DNA from 3 places in the Hominiventricola filiformis genome. Region 1 is predicted to be linked to each of the others. Evidence: riboswitches for the same ligand, from Rfam matches in the RefSeq annotation. Region 1 holds a riboswitch; each other region holds the start of a gene.
The links. Region 1 has a riboswitch for cobalamin ahead of LKD36_RS13685 (sirohydrochlorin cobaltochelatase). Riboswitches for the same ligand answer to the same signal wherever they lie in the genome.
Positions count from the first base shown of each region.

Region 2: another riboswitch for cobalamin. It lies ahead of LKD36_RS16955 (dockerin type I domain-containing protein); the one in region 1 lies ahead of LKD36_RS13685 (sirohydrochlorin cobaltochelatase).
Region 3: another riboswitch for cobalamin. It lies ahead of LKD36_RS05425 (ABC transporter substrate-binding protein); the one in region 1 lies ahead of LKD36_RS13685 (sirohydrochlorin cobaltochelatase).

Region 1 covers NZ_JAJEPS010000016.1:47,750-50,900, reverse strand. Annotated here, with positions in the region: gene glgA (glycogen synthase GlgA) at 1-247, shown strand, start outside; gene LKD36_RS13695 (hypothetical protein) at 333-518, shown strand; gene LKD36_RS13690 (spore coat protein) at 535-792, shown strand; cobalamin riboswitch at 899-1,085, shown strand; gene LKD36_RS13685 (sirohydrochlorin cobaltochelatase) at 1,257-2,513, shown strand; gene LKD36_RS13680 (hypothetical protein) at 2,539-3,129, shown strand.
Region 2 covers NZ_JAJEPS010000034.1:8,729-11,879, reverse strand. Annotated here, with positions in the region: tRNA gene LKD36_RS16965 (tRNA-Pro) at 1-37, shown strand, start outside; gene LKD36_RS16960 (leucine-rich repeat domain-containing protein) at 474-1,319, shown strand; cobalamin riboswitch at 1,322-1,526, shown strand; gene LKD36_RS16955 (dockerin type I domain-containing protein) at 1,678-3,151, shown strand, end outside.
Region 3 covers NZ_JAJEPS010000003.1:238,884-242,034, reverse strand. Annotated here, with positions in the region: gene LKD36_RS05430 (LysR family transcriptional regulator) at 1-814, shown strand, start outside; cobalamin riboswitch at 1,063-1,247, shown strand; gene LKD36_RS05425 (ABC transporter substrate-binding protein) at 1,434-3,023, shown strand; gene nikB (nickel ABC transporter permease) at 3,114-3,151, shown strand, end outside.

The DNA.
Region 1 (3,151 bases):
GATCGTCAGAGAGACCGGCGGACTGAAAGATACAGTAGAACCCTATAATGAATATGAAGAGACCGGAACCGGAATTTCCTTTACAAATTACAATGCCCACGAAATGCTCGAAGCAATTCGTTATGGCGAGGAGATCTACTATGACAGGAGAAAATCCTGGAATAAGATGGTAGAACGCGCGATGAATGCAGACTTTTCATGGGAACATTCTGCAAAGCAGTACGAACAGCTTTACGAGGAACTGTAACCTGTATTTGTCAGGTATAAATACCTCTCTGTTTTCACATACTGGAATCGTAGTCAGGAGTATGGAAAACAAGGAGGTATTTTTTATGTCACAGTTATCAGAACTGGATGTCCAGAATCTTCGCCATCTCATCGGCGGAAGCGAAACCTGTAAGGCAAAATTTGAGACTTACGCGGAAAATGCAACTGACAGCCGTGTGAAACAGTATTTCCAGCAGGCAGCTCAGTCAGCAAAAGAGAATAAACAGCAGTTGATGGGATTTTTAAATTAGGAGGGCGTACAGGATGATGAATGAAAAAACCATGGTCAGTGATGCGCTGACCGGCATCAATGGAGAATTGAAAATGTATGCGGAATATATTTCCCAAAGTGAGGATCCGCAGTTAAAACAGACCCTCAAACAGATGAGGAACAAGGCAGAGACCGCACAGGAGCAGTTATATCAGATTGCCCGGGAAAAATCTTATTATGTTCCGGCGGAAAAGGCATCAAAAGAAGAGATTGATCATGTAAAATCTCTTTTTAAGCCGGAGAGTATGCTGTGATTTTCATTGCAGAATAGAGCAGCGGCAGGAGAATATCCTGCCGCGAAAAAAGAGGTTGCTGTATCTGAGATAAAGTGGTATAGTACATATGTTAAGTGATTCGAAAATAGAATAAGAAGTAGTTGGTGCCGTTTTTACGGAGAATAGGGAAACAGGTGAAAAGCCTGTGCGGAGCTCGTCACTGTATACAGCGTTGCATGATCATAATGTCACTGGGTCAGTCATGGACTTGGGAAGACGATCGGTGTGGAAAAGCTGAAAGCCAGGAGACCTGCCAGCTGCGGTACGGGAAAGAAACAAAAACGTTTTTTTATTCCAGGTCACGAGGTTTGATTGTACCGAAAAATATATTTTTCTATACAATCCAGCTGCATTCTCATGCGTTGGATTTTTTATTTCTCCCGAGTATGTTCGAATTTTCAATTACTTACAAAAAAATTTCTTATCATAAGGGAGAGATTAAGATGAAAAAGAAACTTGTAGTAATGCTTTGCGTAGCAGCAATGACAGCAACCATGGTAAATGGATGTGGAAGCAGCAGTACGGCAACGGATACTGCAGCAGAGGAGACTACTGAGGCAGCAGATGATACTGCAGCAGAGGAGACCACTGAGGCAGACGATACTGCAGAAGCAGCAGACGAGGATGCAGATCAGGCAGCAGCTGACAATGTAGCAGCTCTGATTGACAAAATCTACGTTCAGGAGAGAACCGATACTACTGACGAAGACTGCAAGGCAGCCAAAGAAGCATGGGATGCTCTGACCGACGCGCAGAAAGAACTGGTCGAGGGCGAGAACGCAGATCCGGACTACTTCGGACGTGACACCGGTGATGCTTCCAAAGATGATCCGCGTAACCAGGATGAGATCGGTGAGAACGAGATTCTGGTGGCAAGCTTCGGAACTTCCTTCAATGACAGCCGTGTAGCTGATATCAAAGGTGTCGAGGATGCCCTTCAGGAAGCAAATCCGGACTGGTCTGTAAGAAGAGCATTTACCGCTCAGATCATCATCAACCATGTACAGGCACGTGATGGCGAAGCTATTGATAATATGGATCAGGCACTGGATCGCGCAGTAGCAAACGGTGTTAAGAACCTGGTTGTTCAGCCGACCCATCTGATGCATGGTGCAGAGTATGATGAGCTGTGCGAGGCAGTTGCAGCATACGAAGATAAATTTGAGTCTGTAAAAGTTGCTGAGCCGTTGCTTGGTGAAGTTGGAGATGACGCTACCGTAGTGAATGATGATAAAAAAGCAGTTGCAGAAGATATCACTGCTGAGGCAGTAAAGACTGCAGGTTATGACAGCCTTGACGCTGCAAAAGAAGACGGTGTTGCATTTGTATTCATGGGACATGGTACTTCCCATACTGCAAAAGTTTCCTACAGCCAGATGCAGTCCCAGATGGGAGAACTTGGCTATGAGAACGTATTTATCGGAACTGTAGAGGGTGAGCCGGAAGAGACTGCTTGTGAGAACGTTATTCAGGCAGTTGCCGATGCAGGTTACACCAAAGTAATTCTTCGTCCGCTGATGGTAGTAGCAGGCGATCATGCAAACAACGATATGGCAGGCGATGATGATGATTCCTGGAAGAGCCAGTTTGAGGCTTCCGGAAAATTTGAAAACGTAGATACTCAGATCGCTGGCCTTGGTGAGATTCCGGCTGTTCAGGAACTCTATGTTGCTCATACGGCAGCAGCCATTAACGAGTAATCAGAACTAGGAAAGAAGACTGGAAATGAAGAAGAAAATCATCGCATTATTAGGAATGACGGTAATGAGCTGCGCACTGGTGACAGGCTGCGGAGGCAGTAAGACGCCGGCGGCAGAGAGTGAAGCGGCGACCGAGGCACCTGCAGAGGAGCAGGAAGGCACGGATGCTCTGACGGAGGAGCAGACATCGGACGAGGCGGATGCTCAGGAAGAAACGGAAGAAAAGACTGCAGCAGCAGTACTGGAAGATGGAACCTATACAGCAGAATTTGATACAGACAGCAGCATGTTCCATGTAAATGAAGCATGTGAAGGAAAAGGAACTCTGACGGTAAAAGATGGCATTATGACGATTCATGTATCAATGCCGTCCAAGAATATTGTGAATCTCTATCCGGGACTTGCAGAGGATGCTCAGAAGGAAGGCGCAGAGCTTCTGCAGCCGACCACAGATACGGTTACCTACAGCGATGGTATGACCGAAGAAGTGAACGGGTTTGATGTTCCGGTTCCAGCGCTCGATGAAGAGTTTGATCTGGCATTGATCGGAACAAAAGGAACCTGGTATGATCACAAAGTAAGTGTTTCCAATCCGGAAAAAATAGAAGAACAGTAGCAAAAGAACTGTGATACCGACG
Region 2 (3,151 bases), on a different contig from region 1:
GACGCAGAGGTCGCAGGTTCAAATCCTGTCGCATCGACTCCTTGGCAGGGGCGTCAGTTATCTGCTGGATAACTGAACAGAACCGGAATCAGTTATGGTTCCGGCTTTTTTTTTATAAATTACGTTAAAAAGGTGACAAATAAGCATTGCTTTGTAACGATTTATGAGCTATACTCATAAGTGATACAGAGTGTCTGGTACTGTATATACAGCAACAGAACTGAAAAGACAATTTGGTGCAAATCCGAAGGGGCAACGCCGCTGTGAACATGAAGAGATCTGTAAAATGGTAAAATCCAGAACAGAATTTTGAAATGTGACCCAGGAAGTCTACTGATCACGGTTTGATTTTCATACGATAACTGGATATTTTTTGACAGAGCATAAACACGTTTGCGTATCATGGGCAAACGTGTTTTTTTATTATTAGGGATAGCTAATCTTAACGAGACAGAATATCAGTAAGGGGAATTATGGGAAATATTTATCATACCGGAGTCTGGGTATCAGACCGCAATTATGATGTGTTTGACAGGCGCTTGGGCAAGTCAATGGTTGACCGTGAGATAAGAATTGCGGAGCCGTACCGCAGAATTGGAAGCGGTGCAATGAAGAATAATATTAAGATGAAACGGTTGCAGATCGGGAATAGTGTAAAAGAAATTGGGGAAGAAGCATTTCAGGGCTGCAGCAATCTGCGGTTCCTTACCCTTGATGGGGTGCGAACCGTACAGAGAAGTGCATTTCAGGGATGTACCAGTTTGAAAACGTTGGATATTCCAAAGAGTCTCCGTTATATAGAGAAAAATGCATTTATGGAAAATAAAGCTGTTCGAGAGATACGATATGAAACAGAAAATCTCAGTACCGTGATTTCTCCAGAAGTATTCCGTGAATGCAATCGACTTCAGCTCATTGTACTTCCTGAAAAGCTGGAAAAAGTTGGACCTAGAGCTTTTTATAAATGCAAAGAGCTGGATGGCATTCAATTTCCTGCCACATTGAAAGAAATCGAAGAAGAAGCATTTTATCAAAATGGATTAACGGAACTGCATCTTCCGAATGGATTGGTAAAGATTAGTGACAGCGCATTTTTTAAGTGTACGCAGTTAGAATATGTGCGAATTCCGGAATCTGTAAAAATAATTGGCAAATGGGTATTCCACGGATGTAACCGATTAAAAGTTCTGGAAATTCCAGGTGATCCAGAGGTTGTAGGAGACTGGATTGTAAACAGAAGTTGTACCATACGTTGCAGAAAAGGCAGCAAAATTGATAAGTATTGCCAGGAGAATGATTTTCTGTGTGAGTATTTATAAATCGTAGAAAGTAAGACTTCAGTGCTTTTTGAACTGAGAAGAACAAAAAGCTAAGAGAGAACCGGGTGAGATTCCCGGATGGCACCGCCGCTGTAAGCATCGATGTTGATATTCAAGGACGCAAGTCGGCCACTGGGGGACTGGGAAGGCAGAATAGCCAGCGCTTGAGATGTAAATCAGAAGACCTGCTGAAGAAACTTTCGATAGAATTAATTACATATTTTGAAACTGGCAGAAAAACGGCTGCAGAACTTTTAAGTTCTGCAGCTTTTTTTGTAAGTTTGCACGACGGATGTGTAACTTCAGCGGAAGAGAAATTGCCCGTTTTTAAAATAAATCATCATAAGGAGGGAAAAAGATGAAAAGAAAGACATGTGCTTCTGTGTTAGCGCTGATATTAACCTGCGCTATGGTAACAGGCAGTCTGCCTGTGGAAGCAAATGCGGCAGAAGCAGCGGCAGCATCAGAGTTGACGGCTGTTCAGGATGAGAGTCAGGAACAGGCGGAAGTGACTGATGAAACAAAGGAAGCTGGCGATGAAACAGCTGGTGAACAAGAACAGGTGACGGAGCCTGGTCAGGAAGAAGAGAAACAGGAAGAGCAGACGACGGAGCCTGCTCAGGGAGAAGAGGAACAGAAAGAGCAGACGACGGAGCCTGGTCAGGGAAAAGAAAAACAGGAAGAACAGACGACGGAGCCTGGTCAGGAAGAAGTAAAACAGGAGGAACAGACGGCGGAGTCTGGTCAGGAAGAACAGATAACAGAAACGGTTGATGATCAAGCTGCATTTGATGATCAGGCGGCACCGATTGCAGTGCAGGCAAGAAATACACAGTATTTAGACAGTGTAGCGATATATGAAACATTGTATTCGAATGGAACGCTGGCAGATGAAATGGAGTTGGAAAAGTGTGATGAAAATGAATACAATCTGTACACATATGATATTCAGACTGCATCTCCATTTTTAGTTACTGCACTTTCTGATGAGGCGCCTGATGACACGGTAGTTACTGCAAAATGGACGCAGATGATTACTGGAAAAGAACAGACCCCGACACTGACGCCGGGAACAGCGAAACAGCTTAACTGCATAACAAAATCTGCAACGACGACAGGACAGGATGTTACAGTTACTGCATCTTCAGCGGATGAGGGAGAATCACAGACGGTAACCATCCATGTTCTGAGAAAACCTTGTCTGCAGACACTTTCCATTGCCAATAAATCCGGTGAAGCGATAGAAATTGATAATGGGTTTAAGTGGAATGCGAATACCTCTTATATTAAGACATGGCAGAACATGACCGCCACCACAAAAGCGGATACAGCTGTTTTCACTGCGGCACAACATACGGATATTACAGATCAGACCTATCAGATTCTTTATAATGGAAACGCAGATCAGAATGAAATACCTCTGAGTATTGGTGAAAATGCTGTTACCATTACTGTTGTAAATAAAGAAGGTATCACAAATACATATAAGGTGACTATTACCAGAGAAGAAGATGCAGGAACAGGCAATGTCTCTTTTGAAACAGATCCGGAAGACGCTCTGGTTGTAGTAAAAGATAAGAATGGTGACAGAGTCTGGCCAGATCATGATAAAACCTGGACTCTTCAGATTGGAGACACCTACAGCTATGTTGTAACAAAAAATGGCTATATTGGCCAGAAAAATAATTTTGTAGCAAAAGCAGGTACAGCGGAGATCACGCTGGAGAGGGCAACAGACAATAATGATATCGACAAGACCATCTATGCACAGTGGGGAAATTTCCGAAACGGTGATGATGAGTTAGGTATTACGACATCAAAAACGCCGTATA
Region 3 (3,151 bases), on a different contig from region 1:
CAAAGTGATCCGCATGCTGGAAGATGAGCTGGGATTTTCGGTATTTGTCCGTCAGAGCAGAGGGATTACGCTTACGGCCAGAGGACAGCGTGTCTATGAATATGCAAGCAGGGCCGTAGAAAATATAGAACAGTTAAAATCATTTTCCCGAATGGACAAGGGGGAAGAACTGCTGGCATCCTGGAATCCCAGTTCCTGGATGGCTTCCTGTTTTGCTGCTTTTTATCAGGAGCACCGGCAGGAGGATGTCTGCTATCATGTAATGACGGCGGGAACGGAAGAAATACTGGAACGGTGCCAGGCAGGGAAAGACGATATTGGATTTGTCTATGTATTAGATGAGCAGATGCCATCCTTTCAGTACCGACTGGAATGTGCCGGACTCATTTTTCAGGAACTGAAACGGACGAAAGCATATCTTTATTTTGGAAAAGATCATCCGTTGGCTGGAAAATCCGGTATTGGGGAAATTGCACTGGATGAGGTACGCCTGGTGCAGTGTTATGAAGATGAGTATACACTGGGGCGCAGGATGACGGAGGAGACAGACCGGATCTCACCGACAGACCGTATGAAGATCTCAGTTATTACTAACAGTGACTATGTTATGAATGAACTGCTTGGAAAGACAGACCTTGGCAATGTGAGCGGTGGTTATTTGAGCCGCGAAAAAGAATCACGGGGATATCCCGGATACTCACTTTACGGAGAAGAAGAACCGATTCTGTTTGGCTGCGTCAGCCGTCAGGGAGAGACGCTGGATGGATGGGCAGAACATTATCTGGAGTTTGTACGAAGCAGATTACAAGAATAATATATAACAGATAAGATAAAATATATTCTAAAATGGAATATCTCCATGTTCTTGCGAAGAAATGGAGATATTTTTTATTTTTAAGTTTTTTGAAAGGAAAAAAGAAGAGGAAAAAGAGCGGAAATCAGATGAAATCGAAGCGGAATTGCAGAATGACCTTGATAAGATATAACGAAAAAGAATACAAACTTCGTTGACAAAATGTGAAGAAAGTGTAAGTATAAATCTACATGTTCATATGGTCGGCAATTAAGCCGCAAAAAATAAGTTCGAAGATAGATTCGATGAAAAGGGAATCCGGTGAAAGTCCGGAACGATCCCGTCACTGTAATAGTTAAGCCTGGAGCAGATGCCACTGGGGAGATGATTCCTGGGAAGGTGCTTTGGGTGTGGATGCTAAAGTCAGGAGACCTGCTTGTTTTTTGTCAGAAAGAGTTCTTGCGGAAGACGAGATAATTCTTACCTAGAAAAATCTATGTTTTAAGGGGATAGTGTGTAAAAAGGTGAGAGGAAAGTCGGATGTAGATCCGGCTTTTTTTATGCGTAATTTTTAAGTGGGAGACGAATTGATAGTGCAGACAGCGCTGGCAAATGAATGAAATGAGAAAGGATAGAGAATATGAAAAACACGAAGAAATGTATCAGTTTAACTCTGGCAGCAGCTTTGCTGCTGACTGGCTGCGGCGGTGGAGCATCCGATAACAGCGGAAGCACTTCTGCTGCGAATGATGGAGATAAGAAAGTACTTACTTTCGGATGCCAGATGTATACCGATGGTATTGTCAATACCGTTACCGATGAGAACGGTGGATGGAATGCCATGCGTTACGGTATCACCGAGGGACTGTTCAAGTTCAACGACAGCATGGAAGTAGAGCCGTGGCTCGCAGACAGCTACACTGTAAATGATGAGCATACCGAGTGGGTCATCACCCTGAAAGACGGCATCAAATTCTCTGACGGCTGTGATCTGACTCCGACTAAAGTAAAAGAGTGCTTTGAATATCTGAAAGAGATGGGACCGAGTGGATCTGCAAAACCGCAGAAATATCTGGAGTTCGAGGCAACCATTACTGCAGATGATGCAGCAAATACCCTGACCATCCAGACGACTCAGCCTTATGCCAACCTTCCGGGACAGCTGGCACATCCGACTATGGCAATTGTTGATGTGGCAGATACCGAGAACTTTGACAATGGCACGATCGGAACCGGTCCGTACATGGTTGAGACTTTCAATGGTGTAGGTGTAGGTTATGATCTGGCAGCGAATCCGAACTACCGTGAGGAAGTTCCCTATGACGAAGTAAAACTGATGTACATGGGGGATGCTTCTGCTAAGACCATGGCGCTGCAGAGTGGACAGGTTGATCTGGTAGAGAATATTACCAATGTATCTGATATCCAGGATTTCAAAGATAATCCTGATTTCACGGTAGATATTGCTTCTGGTGTTCGCTGTGGTTTCAGCTGGATGAACTTTGATGGCATTCTTGGCAACAAGACTCTGCGTCAGGCAATCCTGATGGGCATTGACTATGATACCATCTGCAACTCCAAGACTATCGGAGGTCTGTATACTCCGGGATTCTCCGTACTGCCGTCTACTTTAAGCTATGGTTATGACAAACTGACCAACCCCTATACCTATGATCCGGAAGGCGCTAAGAAGCTCCTTGATGATGCAGGAATCGTAGATACTGACGGCGATGGAATCCGTGAGCTGGATGGACAGAATATCAATCTGCACTACGTTTCCTATGAGAACCGTCTGCTGAACGATTTCTCCAACGCACATATTCAGTATCTGGCAGAGATCGGTATCGGATGCACCGCAGACTACGGCAGCTCTGATGACCAGTGGAGCAAACTTGCTGCTGGAGATTATGACTTCAATAACAATAACTGGATCACCGTAGGTACCGGAGATCCCTATGCTTACATGGCAAACTGGGCAACCGATACTACTTACTGCGGATATTCCAATCCGGAATATGATGCACTGTTCGAGCAGCTGAAGAGCGAGATGGATGAAGAGAAACGTGCAGATCTGATCTTCCAGATGCAGCAGATTCTGGTAGATGATGCCGCTGTTCTGATCGACGGATACTACAACTCTTCTATGATTTACTCTAAGAATGTAGGAAATGCGCATATCCATACGGCAGACTACTACTGGCTGACCACCGAGATTACCCCGGCTGAGTAAGATTAAGTATTCATTACCCCCATCCGTGCCCCTTGCGGCGGCCAGGGTGGGGGTTCCTGTTTTGTTCACTTTTAGAAAGGAGCCATTGTCTTGAATAAGAAACAGATTCTTCGCCGAATCTTACAGAT